2 regions of the Paenibacillus sp. B46(2026) genome follow, and region 2 is predicted to be linked to the other one. Evidence: a T-box and tRNA genes for the amino acid it is inferred to sense, from the RefSeq annotation. Region 2 holds a T-box; the other holds one or more tRNA genes.

Region 1 (9,006 bases), 750 kb from region 2:
CGAATGATAGGGCGAATTCTAGCACTATATGAATACGCTTTCATTTTGTTCATTCCTTTACTTCCTTTACAGTTGTAATCAGCAACTGTCCCTTTCATTGGTACGCCCGGATAATGTTGATCCTTCATATTAATCCCTCCTATTGTTTACTCCCGATAAGTATATTCATGAAGTTGCCTTTCTGTTAAAGCATTATGCCCATCTTGCAGCCTATTATTCTAAGTCTGGTTTGCATACTACCAACGGTTTGCTTATGTTAAACATGACTAAACAGGCTAACCAATAAGAATTGGCTAACCTGTTTGAACGAAGAAACTGCACTATAGATGTTTTCTTAAACCAATGACTTATTCCACCGCAAAAAGTGAAGATAAGGGATTCGCCACTTTTTTATCGGATTTCTCTTTGCCTTGGTTATCCAATACATAGTACTGGTAAAAATCGTTAGTGAATCCGATAGACTCCTGCATTTTCTGTTTAAAAGATTCAAATGCCGCATCACTCAGATGATCCTCATTCCAGAAATAGTGAAGCATCAATCGATTCTGGTTATAGGGATGTTTGGTTACGTATGCGCCAGCGACGAGAGGTTGATTCATCGTATTCTTCCAAGGAAACCCCGTCTGTTTCGCCCGGTCGATTATGTTGAATTTTAAAGCCTGTACCAGTCCGTTTGACTTTGCATTGCCAATGACAATAAGGTTGCTGTTGCCGATCTCTTTTTTCATCTTTTGCTTCAGTTCACGACGATCCCTAACCACATCATACTTCACACCGCTCATATCCAAAAATGAGGTCAGCTGACTCACGATTGCTTCCTGCTGCTTGTCTGCTATCTTGCTTACCCGATCACTGAGCACAATGGTTAAACGCTCACCTTGAAGAACTTTATCCATCATGCGGTTCATGACTTCAAAAGGTAAATCCGGAATCAGTTTCATGACTGTCTGATACTGTAATTGAAAAACGTCATGGAAATAGGCGGTTCGCTCTTCCATCGATAGCTGGTATTCAGGCTTCAACACAAAATTAGGTTTATATAGTGCTGTCTCCATTTCCATACGCTGTTCTTTTCCGAGCACATCTTCGATGGTATGAAGAAGTCCATCAATCGTCGCATTTTGGTACACATATCGCTTGAAATATTCTTTCATAAAGTGATCAAACTTCTCTTCACCGACGGAGCGGTAAAGCTGGTATATCGCTTGTCGTCCTTTTTGATAGAAGACCAAACTAGCCAAGTCCTCTACTTCATCATTCGTTGACGCAATCGCCACCTCTACGGATGAATCATCAAATTGTAAGGATCTAAAACCATTAAGCTTGTCTCCGTGTTTCTCGGCAAAATAGACCATCGAAAAATCTGCAATTCCTTCATCCAGGAAGGATTCTGTCTCCGAATTATTACCGATCAATGCATGGAACCACTGATGTGCTATTTCATGAACAAATGTTGTATCTTCTTCTGGAACAGCACCGTCATGAATCTGTCCCATCTGAATGAGCCTCGCATACTCCACAGCAACGCCTTGTACATACGTCTCGACAATTCGGAACTCCGGATAGGGATACTTGCCATATTTCTCACTATAAAAATCGATGACCTTGAATGCCTGATTAATGTACCGCTCAACTATCTCTTTCTTGGATGGACCATCGTTGTAATAATAGTATTCCACCGTCAGACCGTTACGGGTAGCGCGCTCCACTTGAAGATTAGGACTTGCAAAGAAAACAAACTCTCTCGTATTCTCGGCTACAGCAGACACAATCTTACGTCCATGTTCTGTACTGTCACGAGTGGTGATCATACCCGGCATGGCTACCTGATATTCATCAGGAACATTTAATTGAACCTCAAAATCCGATGAGGTGTAATAATCGCTCTCAAATGTTCGACTATACGGTGCCTTGTTCCACTGATGCTTAACCTCGTCGTATACAGACATCACCGGGAACCAGTGTGCACCATTGATCATGTCCTTGTAATAGGAAACTCGCTGTGAGCCATAGGGTATATTCAGATGAAATTCCAGTTGGAATATTACGGATTCGCCTGGTTGAACGGGCTCTTTCAACTGCACGGTCAAGACTTGGTTTTCCTTATGGAAATCCAGCGATTGGCTATCTGCGGTTACAGCCTGAATATCGATGCCTCCAAGGAAATCTTCCGGTTTCTTATCCGGATTATTGGTGCTGATCATTTCATTATCTTGTTGAAACATGGTCGCCTGTGTAGACTTGGAGAGGTTCGCATCAGCATAGGTATGAAGGACCAGCTGCTGGAGTGTATCCTTGCTTGTGTTGCGATACGTAACCTTCTCGCTCCCCTGGATCGTCATGTCCTTCTCATTCAGCCGAGCCTGGATCTGGTATTGAATCGGGGTCTGCTCCAAGAAGTCTTTCTGTGTGTTATCTATCTTCGTAGATACAGGTGCTGGGACTGCTTCCGCGGCAACAAGCCCCATGTTGGCAAGTGGGCTTGTTGCCAGTATTAAGGCCAGTGTACCCGCCATCCCTACTCTCACTAATTTTGACGTGAATGGACTTGAATAATTCATAAATTCTCTCCTTTTCATGTTCTATATTGACCTCAGAACCAAGTATAGAAGACGAACCTTACGCTGAATTTATGTTTTATTTAAGTTTTGTTTAAAAAAGAGGAAGAGAAATTGTGCCACTAAAATTTATTATCAACAAAAACCACCTACACATATTATTGGAGGTAGCCATATTACTACAAAAAAACAACCCCTCTTGAGATATAATTCTCAAAAGAAGTTGCCTTTAATTTTCCATATAGGACGAGTGGGGATCGAACCCACGACCCTTACCCTGTCAAGATAATGCTCTCCCGCTGAGCTATCGCCCTGTAATAATTAAGATGTATCAATCGCGCTCATACTACTATACTTAGCTGAGCTAACAGATCATGATATATAATTGTTTCCCAATCAAGTAACAGTATCATATCAAGTAACCGTGTTCATTGTCAATGATTTATTTAGTTATAATTAACCCGAAATGGTGCACAATAAAGGAAAGATTACCATTTCTACAACGAGGTGAATTCCCTATGAGAAACATAACAAAACGGTCAAAATCCAATAAACATACATTTACCAAATGCTTCTTCCCCTTCGCTGGGCTTGTGATTCTCATTACAACCGTTACTGGTTGCGGCTTGGAGAGGGATGAACATACAGTTCAATTCCAACAATTACAACAGCCCAATGAAAATGGTGAATCTCTGCCCGTCTGGCTGGACGTATACTCCAAATCTGTGATTCAGGATGTATATTCTCCGCGAGGAAGCAGTGAAGTCTTGCCGTGAAGCTTAACAGGTGAATTACTCATCTTCATCCCACTTGCGTGAGTATGCTTTCTTGGTCACGTAATACAACAGAGCAATCATTCCCGCCGACATAAGCAATGTAATTACCATGATGCCTGCCATGCCCATCACTAGCCCCTCCTCTCCCAATATGTTCCAGACTCCACTATACAGGAAAAACATTTTTTTGTATAATTCAGTCTGATATGTCGCGCAAGAGCAGAAAGAAGGAATGGAATTGGCAGCTGAGATTAGTTATGTATCGACAGAAGAACAACTGGAGCAAGCCCTGGGAATTCGACATCACGTTTTTGTGATTGAGCAACAGGTGCCTGCCGAGATTGAGATCGATCAATACGATGTCATCAGTCCGGATGTGCATCATGTATTGTTAAGTACGGATGGGCAAGCTGTAGCCACAGGACGTTTGATCTACTACAGCAAGGATACTGCCAAAATGCAGCGGATCGCGGTGCTTGAGTCTCATCGTTCATTCGGTTATGGACGTGTGCTTCTGTTGGCCATGGAGGAACGGGCACGTGAACTCGGCTTATCCTATTCTGTACTGGATGCTCAATGTCAGGCACAGAAATTCTATGAAAAACTGGGCTATGAAGTGATTTCGGAAGAACCTTTTTATGATGCAGATATTCTGCATGTTCGTATGAAAAAGAGCTTGTAAAACCTCGACGTTGGCAGGTCTTTATCAGCATATGGTGCATACTTCCGAGGAATTCGGATAGGCTAATCAGGTAAACAGATTCCTATCTCGTCATATAAGGAGAGTGTGACATCATGGATCAAACGACACGCGAGAGTTTCACAGCCGTACAGAAAAATGGCGACGGTGACCTGACAGCATTTCAGACTTCAGCAGGACGTGTACTGGATTACCAGCAGGCACTTGCAGAAGTAAAGGCTGGCGCTATTGCCGGCGTGAATGTATTTAAAGGCAAGGATGGAGAAATGTACATTCGCGGCGATGCCGACGGCAACCCAACCAACAACCTGGACCAACTTCCCCATTTCTAAAATAGATGTACACGGTACATGTGACACAGTAAGCGCCGATCCGGTTATCCGGGTTGGCGTTTCTTATTTCATTAGTAGTCCGTAAAATATTTTACGGAGTCCCCGGAAGGCTGGTTTTTGCGAATTGGCTGTTGTACCTGTTCCCATGCCTGCAAAATCTGTATACCTTCGAGAGTAGAACGGTTCTCCCACGCGATGTGCCCGGTGCGTTCAAGCTCCAGCAATGACTCATGAATGTAAGCTCTGCTTCGTCCCGTCTTGTTCTCCAATTCATCCATACGCGGTAATCGGCGCCGTTGTCCTGCATAGTTCACCATAATTCGCAAAATCTTGCGTTCAAAGTCGTTCAGCATACTTTACCTCCCCATTCAAATCGGTAACAGGACGCCATGCCAGAATACCTTGTTCCAGAAATGTTCGGGGTGAGCCTTCTTTTCCTGCTGATGCTCTAATCATTCCGCCACGTACACTGTTAATTCGAATCTGTCGCTGCGTAATCTGCCCTGCACGATCCATGTAGACAAGCTCCACCATCTGGCCAATATATTTCCCTAGCATAATCATCCCTCCGATAAGAACATTTGTTTGTATTTCATATTATATGCGAACATAAGTTCTTTATTCAATAGTAAAAAAAGGATTTTATAAAATAAAAAAACCAGACTTTCACCTTAGAGATTAAGGCAGTCTGGTTCAACCCATAGTGCTGCTGATATGAAAACATGACTTGTAATGACCAAGTTCAGTAACGGATCAGTGTCGATCCGATTCCGAAAATTGTACTTTCTTTAATTGCTGTGTTGATGGATTAAAATCAACATTCACATAGACTGCGAATTGCTTACCATCCTTAGCACGAACCCATAGCTTGAACTGTTCCCGGGATTGATCCGCGGTTAGAGAGATGCGACCGATATGCTTATAGTCCAAAATATCCACATTATACTTGGTCTGTGTTTCTTTGACCGCAATAATTCCCCACTTCGCATAATCAGGGACCCCGCCTCCAGTAGCCGAGGCTGTGGTAAATCCTGCCAAACTTAGAACCACCGTCATTAGTGTAACGATGAGCATTTTCAAGTTGCACTCACTCCTTGGGCAATAGGTTTCCTGTTATCCTGCCCGTCCGGGTTATATTTTACACGAATAAACGAAAGATCCAGGCCAGTGGTCGTAAGGAAAAGGGAACGACATGGACAAGCCGATCAAACGAATCAGGAGGCCCTGTCTGGAAGCTAATACCCCAGTCACCTGAAAAAAAGTGTTGTTGTATCTGCGGCTCCGGAGGACGTTCCAACCCATATTTCTTTTCAAGTAGCTGCCTCGTTTCCTCATCCACCTGAACCTCGTTCGTAACAACGTATGCTGTGACAGGCTCGCTGCTTATGTACATCAGAATCATTAGAAACATCACAATCCGAACTATTTTTATCCAATGCTTGTTCATCTCTTACTCCTTTATGGATTCATGACTTTCTTGTAACTTGAAGACCCATTTGAATGTCTGATTATACATAAAATCCATCGAATTGGAAATAACAAATGGAAGAAGAGATGAGGCATCTGATATGTAATACTTAAGTCCCATTTGGTTGATTTTATGTTTAAAAAAGGGGATAACCGTGTAATGAGCCATGACAGAATGACTTCACGATCTGAATACTTACGTGATCTGTAACACCACATTCGAGGAGGTTATCCCTATATGTTCAAACGCTTGGATGAAATCCTGATTGAGATTCCTAATGTCGAAAAGCCAGATCCGAATGCAGCAGCAGCCATACAAGAATTGCTCGGTGGCAAATTCGGAGAAATGTCAACGTTGAACAACTACCTCTATCAATCGTTTAATTTTCGCTCCAAAGAAAAGTTGAAGCCCTTCTATGACCTCGTCATGAGTATCACGGCCGAAGAATTGGGTCATGTTGAACTCGTGTCTCATGGCATTAACAAATGCCTCAGAGGTTCAACCGAGTACAATGAACCCGACGATACACCGCTAGGTTCCGTGAAAGACGCTCGTCTGTCGTATCACTATCTGGCAGGTGCTCAAGGCGCAATGCCTTTCGACTCTATGGGTAATCCATGGACGGGAGCAAACGTCTTCAACAGTGGCAACCTGGTCGAGGATCTGCTGCATAACTTCTTCCTAGAATGTGGCGCTCGTACCCATAAAATGAAAGTATATGAGATGACGGATCACCCGGCAGCCCGGGAAGTGGTTGGTTTCCTGCTGGTACGTGGCGGCGTGCATGTCGTCGCATATGCGAAAGCACTTGAGATTGCAACTGGCGTAAATGTGACCAAGCTGGTTCCTATTCCTTCACTGAACAACAAAGCCTTCAACGAGGCTCGCAAATATGAAGAAAAAGGGGTACACACCAAACTGTACACCTATAGTGATAAAGATTTCAACACGATCGGCCAGATCTGGAAAGGAACTCACCCCGAAGATGGACAACCTCTTGAAGTTATCCAAGGGATACCTGAAGGATTCCCGATTCCAGAAGCTCCTGCGGTCGAGGAAGAATTCGCACCAGGTATATCGCAAGAAGACTTTAAGGAAATTGCACGTCGCCTAAAAATGGCGGGAAATATAGCGGATTAAGGAACAATTTGTTTAACAGGTTCTTTCCCTATATATAAATTGTTAACTCTATGTTTAAGTGAAGCCCTCGAACCCTGTTGCTGAATGCAGAGAGGATTGGAGGGCTTTATTATAATGAATTTATGATACAATTTTATGATGCAAAATAAGTATGTTGTATGCCGTCATTTTCTGAGAATTTAGCTGTAAAAGTAAACCGGATCTCTGCTCACATCGTTAAACTTAGTTAAACTCCAACACCGATTCCTCCCGCTGACTCATGACTTCAATTAGCATGTTGGCACCCAGACGAAAACCTTGTGCAAACGCTGCTTCCGTATGCATGCCCTCACATCTGCCACACAAGTCAAATAACTGTTCAAGCTCAAGAAATTCATTCTCGCTCAAACGATTCTTCCATTGCTCTGTCAGAGCTGCAATCTGCCGCCCTAACGCTTGGTATTCAGGATGTGTCGGCATCATCACCTCATCCGGTCGAAGTCGTCCATTATATAATGCTTCTAATATCGAATTCATGTGCATCCTCCTGTATATCAATTCGCACCTTACTTGAATGAACGTTCTACACATGGTAGGATATTTATGCAGTCGCTCATTCAAGTGATTGCGGTATAGGAAGCAGCGTGTTCTTCGTGGGACTAGCGCTGCTTCCTTTTTATTTTTGGAGCTCGTCGTAAATCTTCTCAATCCCTTTGCGAACGATGTCTGATCGATTCGTATTCAGCTTCTCAGCCGAAATATCGAGCTTGTTCATAATTTCCTCATCAACACGTATTTCAATCGTTCTGCTTTTGGGTTTGTCAGATTTAGGCCGCCCCATCTTTTTGGCGGACATTGCTTCACCTCTTTTTTTGTCCTGACAATAATATATTATTGTCAGGACAAAAAGTCAATTTATTTGTAAAACATACGTTCGTTTTTGTCACAACAGATTCATAGATAAATCTATAGTCAGTAATCCGTTTGAATGATAAAAAAACCTTGAACGGCTAGGCACTCAAGGTCGTTAGAATACTATTATTGAGTAACAATTTAAAATTCAGGAGATACGCAAACAAGTAGGAAAAAGAATTTGGTGTTTTAGCATTTTTATCACTACATATTCAATATTTTTAATTTCGAAAATGTTTTCACTCTTCCATTGGCTTTCCATATCTCACTAAGACATGCCAGAGTAATTTTAACTCTTGTAGAACTTCTTTGTAGGTTCCTCGATCGCTCCAATGGCTTGGGTTTCGTTTCAAGTCCATAGCTGCAGAACCAATGATATTTGCATCAATCAAATCACTTTTTGCAATTCTCTTGGCTAGTGAAGGCATCGAAGGACCTCGAAAATCCATAGGAACGTCATCAACTAATAGTGTAAAGCCCATGTGCCAGTGGAGATCAATTGAATACTTTAAACATGTCTGCTCTAAGATTCTTCCTGTATGGGTGCCTTTAAATGATGGGTCGGCAACAAGCATCTTTACATCTTTTTCAAGGGAAATGTCACCATGAACCTGAGCTTCGATATAATGGTCCAGATTTCGGTTTTGCTCTTGGTTTGATGGATTTTGGAATGGTTTCTCAAGATTGACGTGCATATGGTCAATTAACTTTTGAACCGTTAGATTTCTTTCACCAATGGCAAAATTACTATAGAATACATCCCTCATGAGAGCAGCCAAAATGAGGTCAAATTCCTCATACGTTCCCTTTTCCTCAGGTTCTTGATGAGAATCCAAATATGTATACGTGCAACGTTGAGAGACCTCAGTGGATAAAAGGAAATAACATGATCCAAAACGCGGAGCAGGTCCATCGGGATGTAACATGACATTGAGTGCCCCATACTTGGGACGTTCGCTATTGGTTGAGCCATTTATTTGGTACGCTCCGCCAAACATTTTATTCTCCCAATCACGTTCACCGCCTGAAAATGCGGATACACTTCCATTCGATAAAAAAGTTTCAAATTGACTTTTATAAACTCCCTGCTCAAGTAGTGCTTCAGCCACGCTTTTCATATTCGGATCTAATCGATCTGGGT
Region 2 (9,006 bases):
TGCGATCCAGTCCCTGATACTTGCCGGCCTCAGCATTCATTGTGCCGCTCTCATCCATGACCGTAATTTGAGGCAGATCATGACGAAGACCTACTTCAAAGTCATTCGGATCATGCGCAGGCGTAATTTTAACTGCACCACTTCCGAACTCTTTATCCACATAATCATCAGCGATAATTGGAATTTCTCTTCCGATGATAGGCAGTACAAGTACTTTACCAATCATATCTGCATAACGCTCATCCTTCGGATGAACAGCAACCGCTGTATCGCCCAGCATCGTTTCAGGACGCGTTGTTGCCACGGTAACGTAACCACTTCCGTCTTTGAGAGGGTAACGCAGATGGTACAAGTGACCTTGAACCTCTTTATATTCAACCTCAATGTCGGACAGAGCTGTCCGGTTCACCGGGTCCCAGTTAATAATCCGTTTGCCTCGGTAAATAAGGCCTTTTTCATATAATTGAACAAATACTTTGCGAACCGCTTGGGACAGACCTTCATCCAGCGTAAAACGTTCACGTGAGTAATCAAGCGACAATCCCATTTTGCCCCATTGCTGACGAATGGTAGTGGCATATTGATCTTTCCAGTCCCATACTTTCTCCAAAAACTTCTCGCGTCCCAGATCATAACGCGTCAGACCTTCTTCACGCAGTTTCTGCTCCACTTTGGTTTGGGTAGCAATGCCTGCATGGTCGGAACCCGGAAGCCACAGTGCATCATAGCCCTGCATCCGTTTCGTACGGATCAGTATATCCTGCAGTGTAAAATCGAGTGCATGCCCGATGTGCAGCATCCCGGTCACATTCGGGGGTGGGATAACAATCGTGTAGGGCTCGGCATCTTTACGTTGACCGGCTTTGAAATATCCACGTTCCATCCAGGTGGAGTACCATTTATCCTCTGCCGCCTTTGGATCGTAAGTGGTCGGCATTTCTGTTGCAGCTGATTTTTTTTCCTCAGACATGTGTCATTCCTCCGTTACTTATCATCTTCGCCAAAAAAAACAAAAAAAACCTTTCATCCATCAAAGGACGAAAGGTTAGCTTTCGCGGTACCACCTTTGTTTCACGCAGACAGCGAGATAGACTTCACCCTCTGTACATGACGTGACACTTCAAGCAGATAACGGCTGCGACCGGCCCATCCTACCTCAGAAATAAATGACGATAAATCTCATTCATCCCTTGTATTCAAACAGGCAACTCCCGGGCGACTTCGATCAGTTGGTTCCTGCGGAATCTCACAGCGCTACAATTCCACTCTCTGATAGGTCATACTGTCTACTACTCCCGTTCCACGTTGTTCTTCAAAAAACCTACACACATCATACCTTGCTCGTGCGCGATAGTCAACCTGACAACAGCGGAAAAAGAGCGCTGGAATGCAGGTTTAGGACGAATCATGCAAAAACCCGTAATCCTCAAGGGGATCACGGGTCCTAACGAAGGCTTTTAACTACGGATTAAGGAATGTACAATATCTGACCTTCTTCCACAACCTGTTCAGATAATCGGTTATACAACTGAAGTTCCCTCGTGCTCAATTGGTATCGATCTGCAATGGCATCAAGTGTATCTTCTCGCTGGACGATACACAGTTTCACTTTGCGGAATGGGGTCTGATCCACGATCGTCCCCAGGAACAGATTCTTCCACTCCACTTCATCAGGAGGGTACGTTTCTTCCTGTACCACAACACCCGCAGGAACCTCATCACCTCGCTCCACTTCAGCATCGCGTGCCGCTCTGCCAGAGGATAACAAGGAAGAGATACCTACGCCCTCTTCTTGCCGTGGTGCGGATTCTTTCTTGCTGCCAAAAGCAACCTTAAGCTCCGGCTTGTCTTCCGTCTCCCCCACAGGTTCAGGAACAAATGCTTCGTTCTGCACAAACTCGTCTACCCCATTCGCTTCAAAGGACGGCCGGTCTTCCTCCGCATTGTCTGGTTCGGACGAAGCAAATACACCCTGCCAGTTCTCAGCCTGTGATTCCACCGGAACATCGGCAACGGCTGGGTTCTCCTGTTGAGGTACAGATCTTGCTGATTCGAAGTGCCATACATCCGGTGCATCCGGTACACTCTGTGGTGCCAACTCATCAGATGATTGTGCAGCCAGCTCAGAGGTTTCTTGATCTGGACTTCTCGGGTTCGCAGGCAATGCATCCACGGAAGGCTCAGACCACACAGAAGACTCTTCTTCCAGAGGTAGCAATGGTTCCGACTCAGGGTAAGAAGCTAAACGATCAGCGGTCTCAGCCATAAATGACGAGATTGGAGTAGGTTCGCTGTATTGTTCATGGGATGCCAATTCATCTCCATCCGCTGTCAGAGATGCGAGATCTTCGTTTGCATCAGGTTGTCTGTTTTCGTTAGCGTATTCCGTACTTTGCTCCTCAGATTGAAGTGAATCGGCCGAAGACGCATTCGCATATTCCTGCAGATCAGCGAATTCCGGGGCACCATATGCAAGTTCTGCTGCATTCGCAAGTCTCTCTTCCTCACTCCGCTGGAGCAGATACTCTTGTGCAAATGTATTGGGATCGCTACCTGTCTGTGCTGCTTCATCGGAACGGTTGGATTGCTGAGCATCAGGTGAATGAACAACTGTAAACTCATCTGCTGACCACACTTGTGGCTCCTCAACAGGAAAACCCTCGATGCCTCGCAGCGACAACACGCCTGTAATGTTCAGACTTCGATTGGATAACAGATCCACGTCAAAATTTTCGATTTCGATGGAAATATCCTCAATCGATCTGACCCGGTTCAGAGGCACCGTGATCTCCACAGGAATGAAGTGTTTGAGCTCCTCTGAAGTCTCGTTCTCTCCTCTGTACGCACCTGTAAGTAAAAGATGCCCTCTTAACGTGGCATGATCATCCTGCCCTATGACTTGAATGCGCGGGTATAGTTCAATTTCCTCTAATTCCTCAATCGCAGGGACTCCCTCAGACAAATGAACGCGCTCATAAATATCGAACCGCAAACCATAAGGTTGATTCAACAAAGGTGGCGTCCTCCTTTCGGCATATGTTCACCATGATCCTTCTCATGGGACTGATCCATGGTCCAAATCCTTCGTTACCCCATCTATATGCCTTGAATGAGATGAGCATGCCACCTTTTGAAAAACCTTGCTATATAAAGCGAAATAGAGAATGTTGCACCTAGCCACTTCGATGACAGAATAACCTTCCGATCACTGTTATCCCCAGATTTTTTTGATTCCCTTCTTCAAAGGGAAAATCCGGGGATAGCTTATGCTTCCGAAGCAGCTTTCTTTCAGAAAGCTTTTAGGCGAACGCTCCGCTTCTTCACGTTATTCTGTCCTCTCCGTTCTCGTGTAACTAGTCAGTCAAACTTATATAGTGTATTAATAAATTAACTCTCTCGCTCTGCCAATTGTGTGAAATCGGACGGCCAAGGGTCATTCACTTCAATCATAGCTCCAGTTAACGGGTGGCTAAACTTCAGCACTTCTCCGTGAAGCGCCTGCCTACCAATGGCATCCGCTCTACCTCCATACAAGGCATCACCAATAAGCGGGTGTCCAGCATAACTCAGGTGTACACGAATTTGGTGTGTGCGTCCTGTATCCAGCTTTAATCGTACAAGGGTGGCTCGTTTCCATACTTTGACGATCTCTACATGGGTAACAGCTTCCTGTCCACCTTCCGAGACACGTCTGCGCTGCTTGTGATGTCTGTCCTTGCCAATCGGAGCATCAATTTTGTGGAGTTCAAGGGGGAGTTGTCCCCCTGCAATGGCTACATAATGCCGGCCAATCTCTTTGCGCCGCATCGCTTCATCCAGTTTGGCGAGGGCAAAAGCATTTTTCGCATACAGGACAGGTCCGGTTGTATCCTCATCCAGTCGATGAACATGGCGTACACTCGCCTGAATTCCATTCATTTCATAATAGGAAGCAACCGCATGATCCAGCGTAACGGCCTGATCAGCACGGCTTCCATCCGGATGCAGTTTCATTCCTGCCGGTTTGTGCATAACCAGACAGAAATCATCCTCATACAACACATCCACATCAGCCCAGCGTGGTTCAACATCAATCGGCTGGGATGCAAAAAGGGCCAGCCGAAGCCGGTCCCCTGCAAGTTGTATTCCTCGGTTTGCTTTCAGCTGACGGAGCAGTTTCTCCGGGAACTGAAGCTCGGACAATAACCATTGCTCCGTAGCCATCTGTTTGTCCGAGCTGCCGGTTACGGCTTTTCCTGGCATCAGCTCAAGCCATTCCCCGCGGCGTTTCCAACTTTTGATCGTCATAGCGATTGAAGAGCTTTACGATTCGCCTCGATCGTATCGTCAATATCCTGCTCCGTGTGCACACCAGAGACAAACATGCCTTCGTATTGCGAAGGTGCAACACTCACACCTTGATCAATCATGGCGGCAAAATAACGACGGAATTGATCCAGATTGCTTTCTTTGGCAATATCATAGTTGGTTACGGGAACGGCACTGAAAAATGGACAAACCATGGAACCGACCCGGTTAATGGTTATCGCAACACCCGTCTCAGCTGCATTTTTCTCGAATCCGGCTTGCAGACGTGCAGACAGTGTCTCCAGACGGTCATAGACCTCTGGTGTTAACAATTTGAGCGTGGTATACCCTGCTGCCATAGCCAGCGGGTTCCCGCTTAGTGTACCTGCTTGATAGATCGGTCCCGTAGGAGCAATCTGTTCCATCAGATCCCGACGACCACCATAAGCACCAACGGGGAGTCCGCCACCGATAACTTTCCCCAGACAAGTCAGGTCAGGTGTAACCCCATACCGTCCCTGAGCACAGTTCAACCCTACGCGGAAACCGGTCATGACTTCGTCAAAAATAAGCAGGCTGCCATATTGCGTCGTCAAACTGCGCAGTCCTTCAAGGAAACCGGAAGCCGGAGGTACAACCCCCATGTTACCCGCCACAGGTTCTACAATAACAGCGGCCAGTTCTTCACCATAACGTTCAAAAGCAAGCATCACGGACTCCAGATCGTTATAAGGTACCGTAATGGTATTCACAGCTACGCCTTCAGGCACGCCTGGACTATCCGGTAGACCCAGTGTTGCAACACCTGAACCCGCCTTGATCAGCAAGCTGTCCGCATGTCCATGATATGATCCTTCAAACTTCAGAATTTTACTGCGTCCGGTTACCCCGCGTGCCAGTCGAATGGCACTCATCGTTGCTTCCGTACCGGAATTAACCATCCGTACGATATCGATAGAAGGTACACGCTCACAGACCAGTTTTGCCATCTCGGTCTCCAGCAAGGTAGGCGCACCAAAGCTTGTTCCTTTGAGGGCTGTCTCACGCAGAGCTTCTACAACTTCAGGGTGTGCATGTCCCATAATGAGTGGGCCCCATGATCCCACATAGTCAATAAAAACATTGCCATCAATATCGTAGATTTTGGACCCTTCGCCGCGTTCTGCATAGATCGGAGTAAGTCCCACCGATTTGAATGCGCGTACAGGGCTGTTCACACCCCCGGGTATGTACTGCTTAGCTTCCTCAAACGCGCTGCGTGAGCGCTCATCATTGCGACGATTACCTTGTTGTGCAGTCATGAATATCCTCCTTCATGTAATTTATTTTATTTCTCAGCCAACCAGCGTGAAGCGTCTTTTCCGTAGTAGGTAATGATCATATCTGCACCTGCGCGTTTCATGCTGAGCAGGATTTCCATGGCAACTTTTTTCTCATCGATCCAGCCTTGAATCGCGGCCGCCTTAACCATGGCATACTCGCCACTTACATTATAGGCAACAAGCGGAAGATCAAATTGATCCTTGATAGTGCGCATAACATCCAGATAGGAAAGGGATGGTTTTACCATCAACATGTCCGCTCCTTCCAGCACATCCGTTTCGGCTTCACGCAAAGCTTCACGTGCATTGGCCGGGTCCATCTGATACGACTTTCGGTCTCCGAATTGTGGTGTGGAATCCGCAGCTTCACGGAATGGACCATAGAATGCCGACGCGTATTTTACAGAGTAGGACATGATCGGAATGTGACTGAAGCCATTCTCATCGAGCCCGGCGCGTATCGCTTGTACAAATCCATCCATCATGTTGGATGGTGCAATAATGTCGGCTCCTGCTTTGGCTTGAGACACTGCCGTTTGCACGAGCAGATCCAGTGATTCATCATTTAACACATCTCCGCAGATATGACCGTCAATCTCCACGGTGTGTACCATACCGCAGTGACCGTGATCCGTGAATTCACACAGACAAGTATCCGCAACAACCAGCAATTCTGGATACCAGGATTTGATCAATCTCGTCGCTTCCTGCACAATGCCATCTTCAGCGAAGCCAGATGAACCCACACTGTCCTTCGTCTCCGGAATACCGAACAATAACACGGCTGGAATTCCCAGCTCGGCAATTTCCGTTACTTCCTCCTGAAGACGATCCAGCGAGAAACGGAATACGCCAGGCATGGATTTAATTTCAGATTTTACATTTTCTCCATACGTCACATAGATTGGTTGAATAAAGTCATCCACGGTTAGATGGGTCTCTCTGACCATATTGCGAATACCTGTGGATTGACGTAAACGGCGATGCCGTACAATCGGAAAACTCATACTTGTAAAACCTCCCTGAAATTTAAATAGAGCAAAAAGGGAAGCGCGCTGGGATCCTAACGAATTCAGCACGCTTCATATGTTGACATGATTACATGTGTATTAATTTCGAAGAGCGCCTTCCTTGATGCCTGTCCGTTTCCAGTCGCATAGAACTGTGATCAAGCTATCCATCGTTGCTTCCTCTGCCATCAGTGTAACCTTTAGTCCAGCGGCCTCTGCCGTCTTCGCTGTAACAGGTCCGATACATGCAACCTCCACATCTTTCAACAAAGGCAGTGGATCTTGCAATCCCATACGTTTCAACATACTCATGAAGTTGGTAACCGTTGATGAACTTGTAAAGGTCACCGCATGAATGCCACCTTCTTCAAGCAACTTAAGTAGTTCGTCATCATCCTCACCAGCGAGGATCGTATCGTAGATGATGGCTTCGGTGACCTGAAGCCCTCGTTCTCTCAACTGGTCACGCAACCACGTACGTGCCAGATCACCGTGTGGAAGCAGTACTTTCTGGCCTTCCTTCAGTTCGCTTTCAAAAGCCTCAAGCATGCCTTCGGCCTGGAAAGGGCCTTTGACAACTTCAGCTACGATACCATGTTTGCGCAAAGCATCTGCTGTGGATGGTCCTACGGCTGCAATTCTCGCTTGATGAATCGAGCGAATGTCCTTGCCTTCCTGTTCCAGATGGCGGAAGAAAAACTCAACGCCGTTCACACTTGTGAAAAATACCCAGTCATAGGTATTTAAAGCACTGAAGGCGTCTTTGACACTTTGCTTGGCAGATTCACTGGACGGCATGACCGTCTCTATGACCGGAAACTCATACGGTTCCCCGCCGAGTTCCTCGATACGATTCACCAGTTCACTCGCCTGACTGCGAGCACGGGTCACCAGAATTCGTTTGCCAAACAGCGGCAGCGCTTCTGCCCATTTCAACTGTTCCCGCTGATTGACGACATCCCCCACCACAATAACTGCAGGCGGTTGGAAGTTGGCTGAGATCACTTTCGCTTCTATATCTTCAAGGGTACCTGTAATGGTATCCTGTTCCGCTCGTGTTCCCCAACGAATCAGAGCCACAGGTGTTTGCGCCGGACGACCATGACGAATCAATTGTTCGCTGATATATCCAATTTTGGCAACCCCCATCATAAATACAAGTGTGCCCGTTGCATTCGTCACTTTATCCCAATGGATGCTGCGATCAAGCTTGTCCGGACTCTCATGCCCCGTGATAATAGAGATGGAGGACGCATAATCGCGGTGAGTGACTGGAATTCCGGCATACGCAGGCACACTTATCGCAGCGGTTACCCCAGGTACAATCTCAAACGGAATTCCGTTCTTGTGTAACAAACCCGCCTCTTCGCCCACGCGTCCAAAGATGGTCGGGTCGCCACCCTTAAGTCGAACTACAACCTTACCTTCCAACGCCAGATCAACTAACAGTTGATTGATCTCTTCCTGCTTCATCGTATGTCGATCCGGGCGTTTGCCCACGTAAATCTTGACCGCACCGGGTTTCATTTGTTTCAACAATCTCGGACTTGCCAAACGATCGTAGACTACAGCATCGGCTTTACCGATGGATTCCCACCCTTTTACCGTAATCAGCTTTGCATCCCCAGGACCTGCCCCTACCAAAAAGACCTTTCCCACCATGTCTTCATCCCCTAACTTCTGCCAGTATCTGCTCTGCTCCCCGTTCGATCAATCTCCAAGCCACTTCTTCTCCCAGACGAACCGGGTCTTTGCCAGTCAGAGCTTCCTTAAGAATCAGTCCACCATCCGGTGTACCAACCATACCTGTTAATTGTAACGTATTTTCTCCATTTAATTGTAACGTGTTTTTTTCTTTGGGGGAATCTGCATCTTGCTGAGGCAGCCATACCGCATGAGCACCAATCGGAACCTGACAGCCCCCATTCAATACACTGAGAAAACGGCGTTCCGCCTGTACAGGAAATGCTGTCTCCGGATCATTATACAGCTGCAGCAAGTGCAACAATTCCTCATCGTCTTCACGACATTCGATACCAAGCGCGCCCTGACCCACTGCCGGAAGGCAAGCTGTTTCGGTCAGGTACTCTGTGATCCGGTCTTCCCATCCCATACGGTACAATCCTGCAGCTGCCAGAATAATCGCATCGAAGCCTTCAGTCTCCAGCTTCCGCAAACGGGAATCAATATTGCCGCGAATCGATTCCAATTGCAAATCTGGACGATAGGCCTTCAATTGACTGGATCGGCGCAGACTGCTTGTTCCGACTCTAGCTCCTTCTGGCAGTTGATCCAGAGTAAGTCCACCATTGGAGATCAGTGCATCCCGTGGATCTGCACGACGGGGAATAGCGCCATTGATTAATCCTTCAGGTAACTCGGAGGGC

What was found. The T-box of region 2 lies ahead of AC1S8V_RS23475 (valine--tRNA ligase). A T-box ahead of a tRNA ligase gene usually reads a tRNA of that ligase, here a tRNA-Val.
Region 1: it encodes a tRNA-Val, which carries the amino acid that the T-box ahead of AC1S8V_RS23475 (valine--tRNA ligase) is inferred to sense. The anticodon was not compared.

Annotation. Positions count from the first base shown of each region.
Region 1 is NZ_CM165907.1:4,532,118-4,541,123, forward strand. Features, by position in the region: gene AC1S8V_RS20290 (hypothetical protein) at 1-128, opposite strand, end outside; gene AC1S8V_RS20295 (M1 family metallopeptidase) at 348-2,561, opposite strand; tRNA gene AC1S8V_RS20300 (tRNA-Val) at 2,801-2,872, opposite strand; gene AC1S8V_RS20305 (hypothetical protein) at 3,077-3,334, shown strand; gene AC1S8V_RS20310 (GNAT family N-acetyltransferase) at 3,573-4,016, shown strand; gene AC1S8V_RS20315 (DUF3892 domain-containing protein) at 4,130-4,366, shown strand; gene AC1S8V_RS20320 (hypothetical protein) at 4,438-4,719, opposite strand; gene AC1S8V_RS20325 (hypothetical protein) at 4,703-4,924, opposite strand; gene AC1S8V_RS20330 (DUF3889 domain-containing protein) at 5,120-5,440, opposite strand; gene AC1S8V_RS20335 (hypothetical protein) at 5,505-5,813, opposite strand; gene AC1S8V_RS20340 (manganese catalase family protein) at 6,072-6,974, shown strand; gene AC1S8V_RS20345 (DUF6809 family protein) at 7,197-7,490, opposite strand; gene AC1S8V_RS20350 (ribbon-helix-helix domain-containing protein) at 7,630-7,809, opposite strand; gene AC1S8V_RS20355 (DUF3626 domain-containing protein) at 8,105-9,006, opposite strand, start outside.
Region 2 is NZ_CM165907.1:5,282,841-5,291,846, forward strand. Features, by position in the region: gene AC1S8V_RS23475 (valine--tRNA ligase) at 1-970, opposite strand, end outside; T-box leader at 1,031-1,312, opposite strand; gene AC1S8V_RS23480 (LysM peptidoglycan-binding domain-containing protein) at 1,469-3,013, opposite strand; gene AC1S8V_RS23485 (RluA family pseudouridine synthase) at 3,388-4,287, opposite strand; gene hemL (glutamate-1-semialdehyde 2,1-aminomutase) at 4,284-5,588, opposite strand; gene hemB (porphobilinogen synthase) at 5,615-6,616, opposite strand; gene cobA (uroporphyrinogen-III C-methyltransferase) at 6,719-8,281, opposite strand; gene hemC (hydroxymethylbilane synthase) at 8,286-9,006, opposite strand, start outside.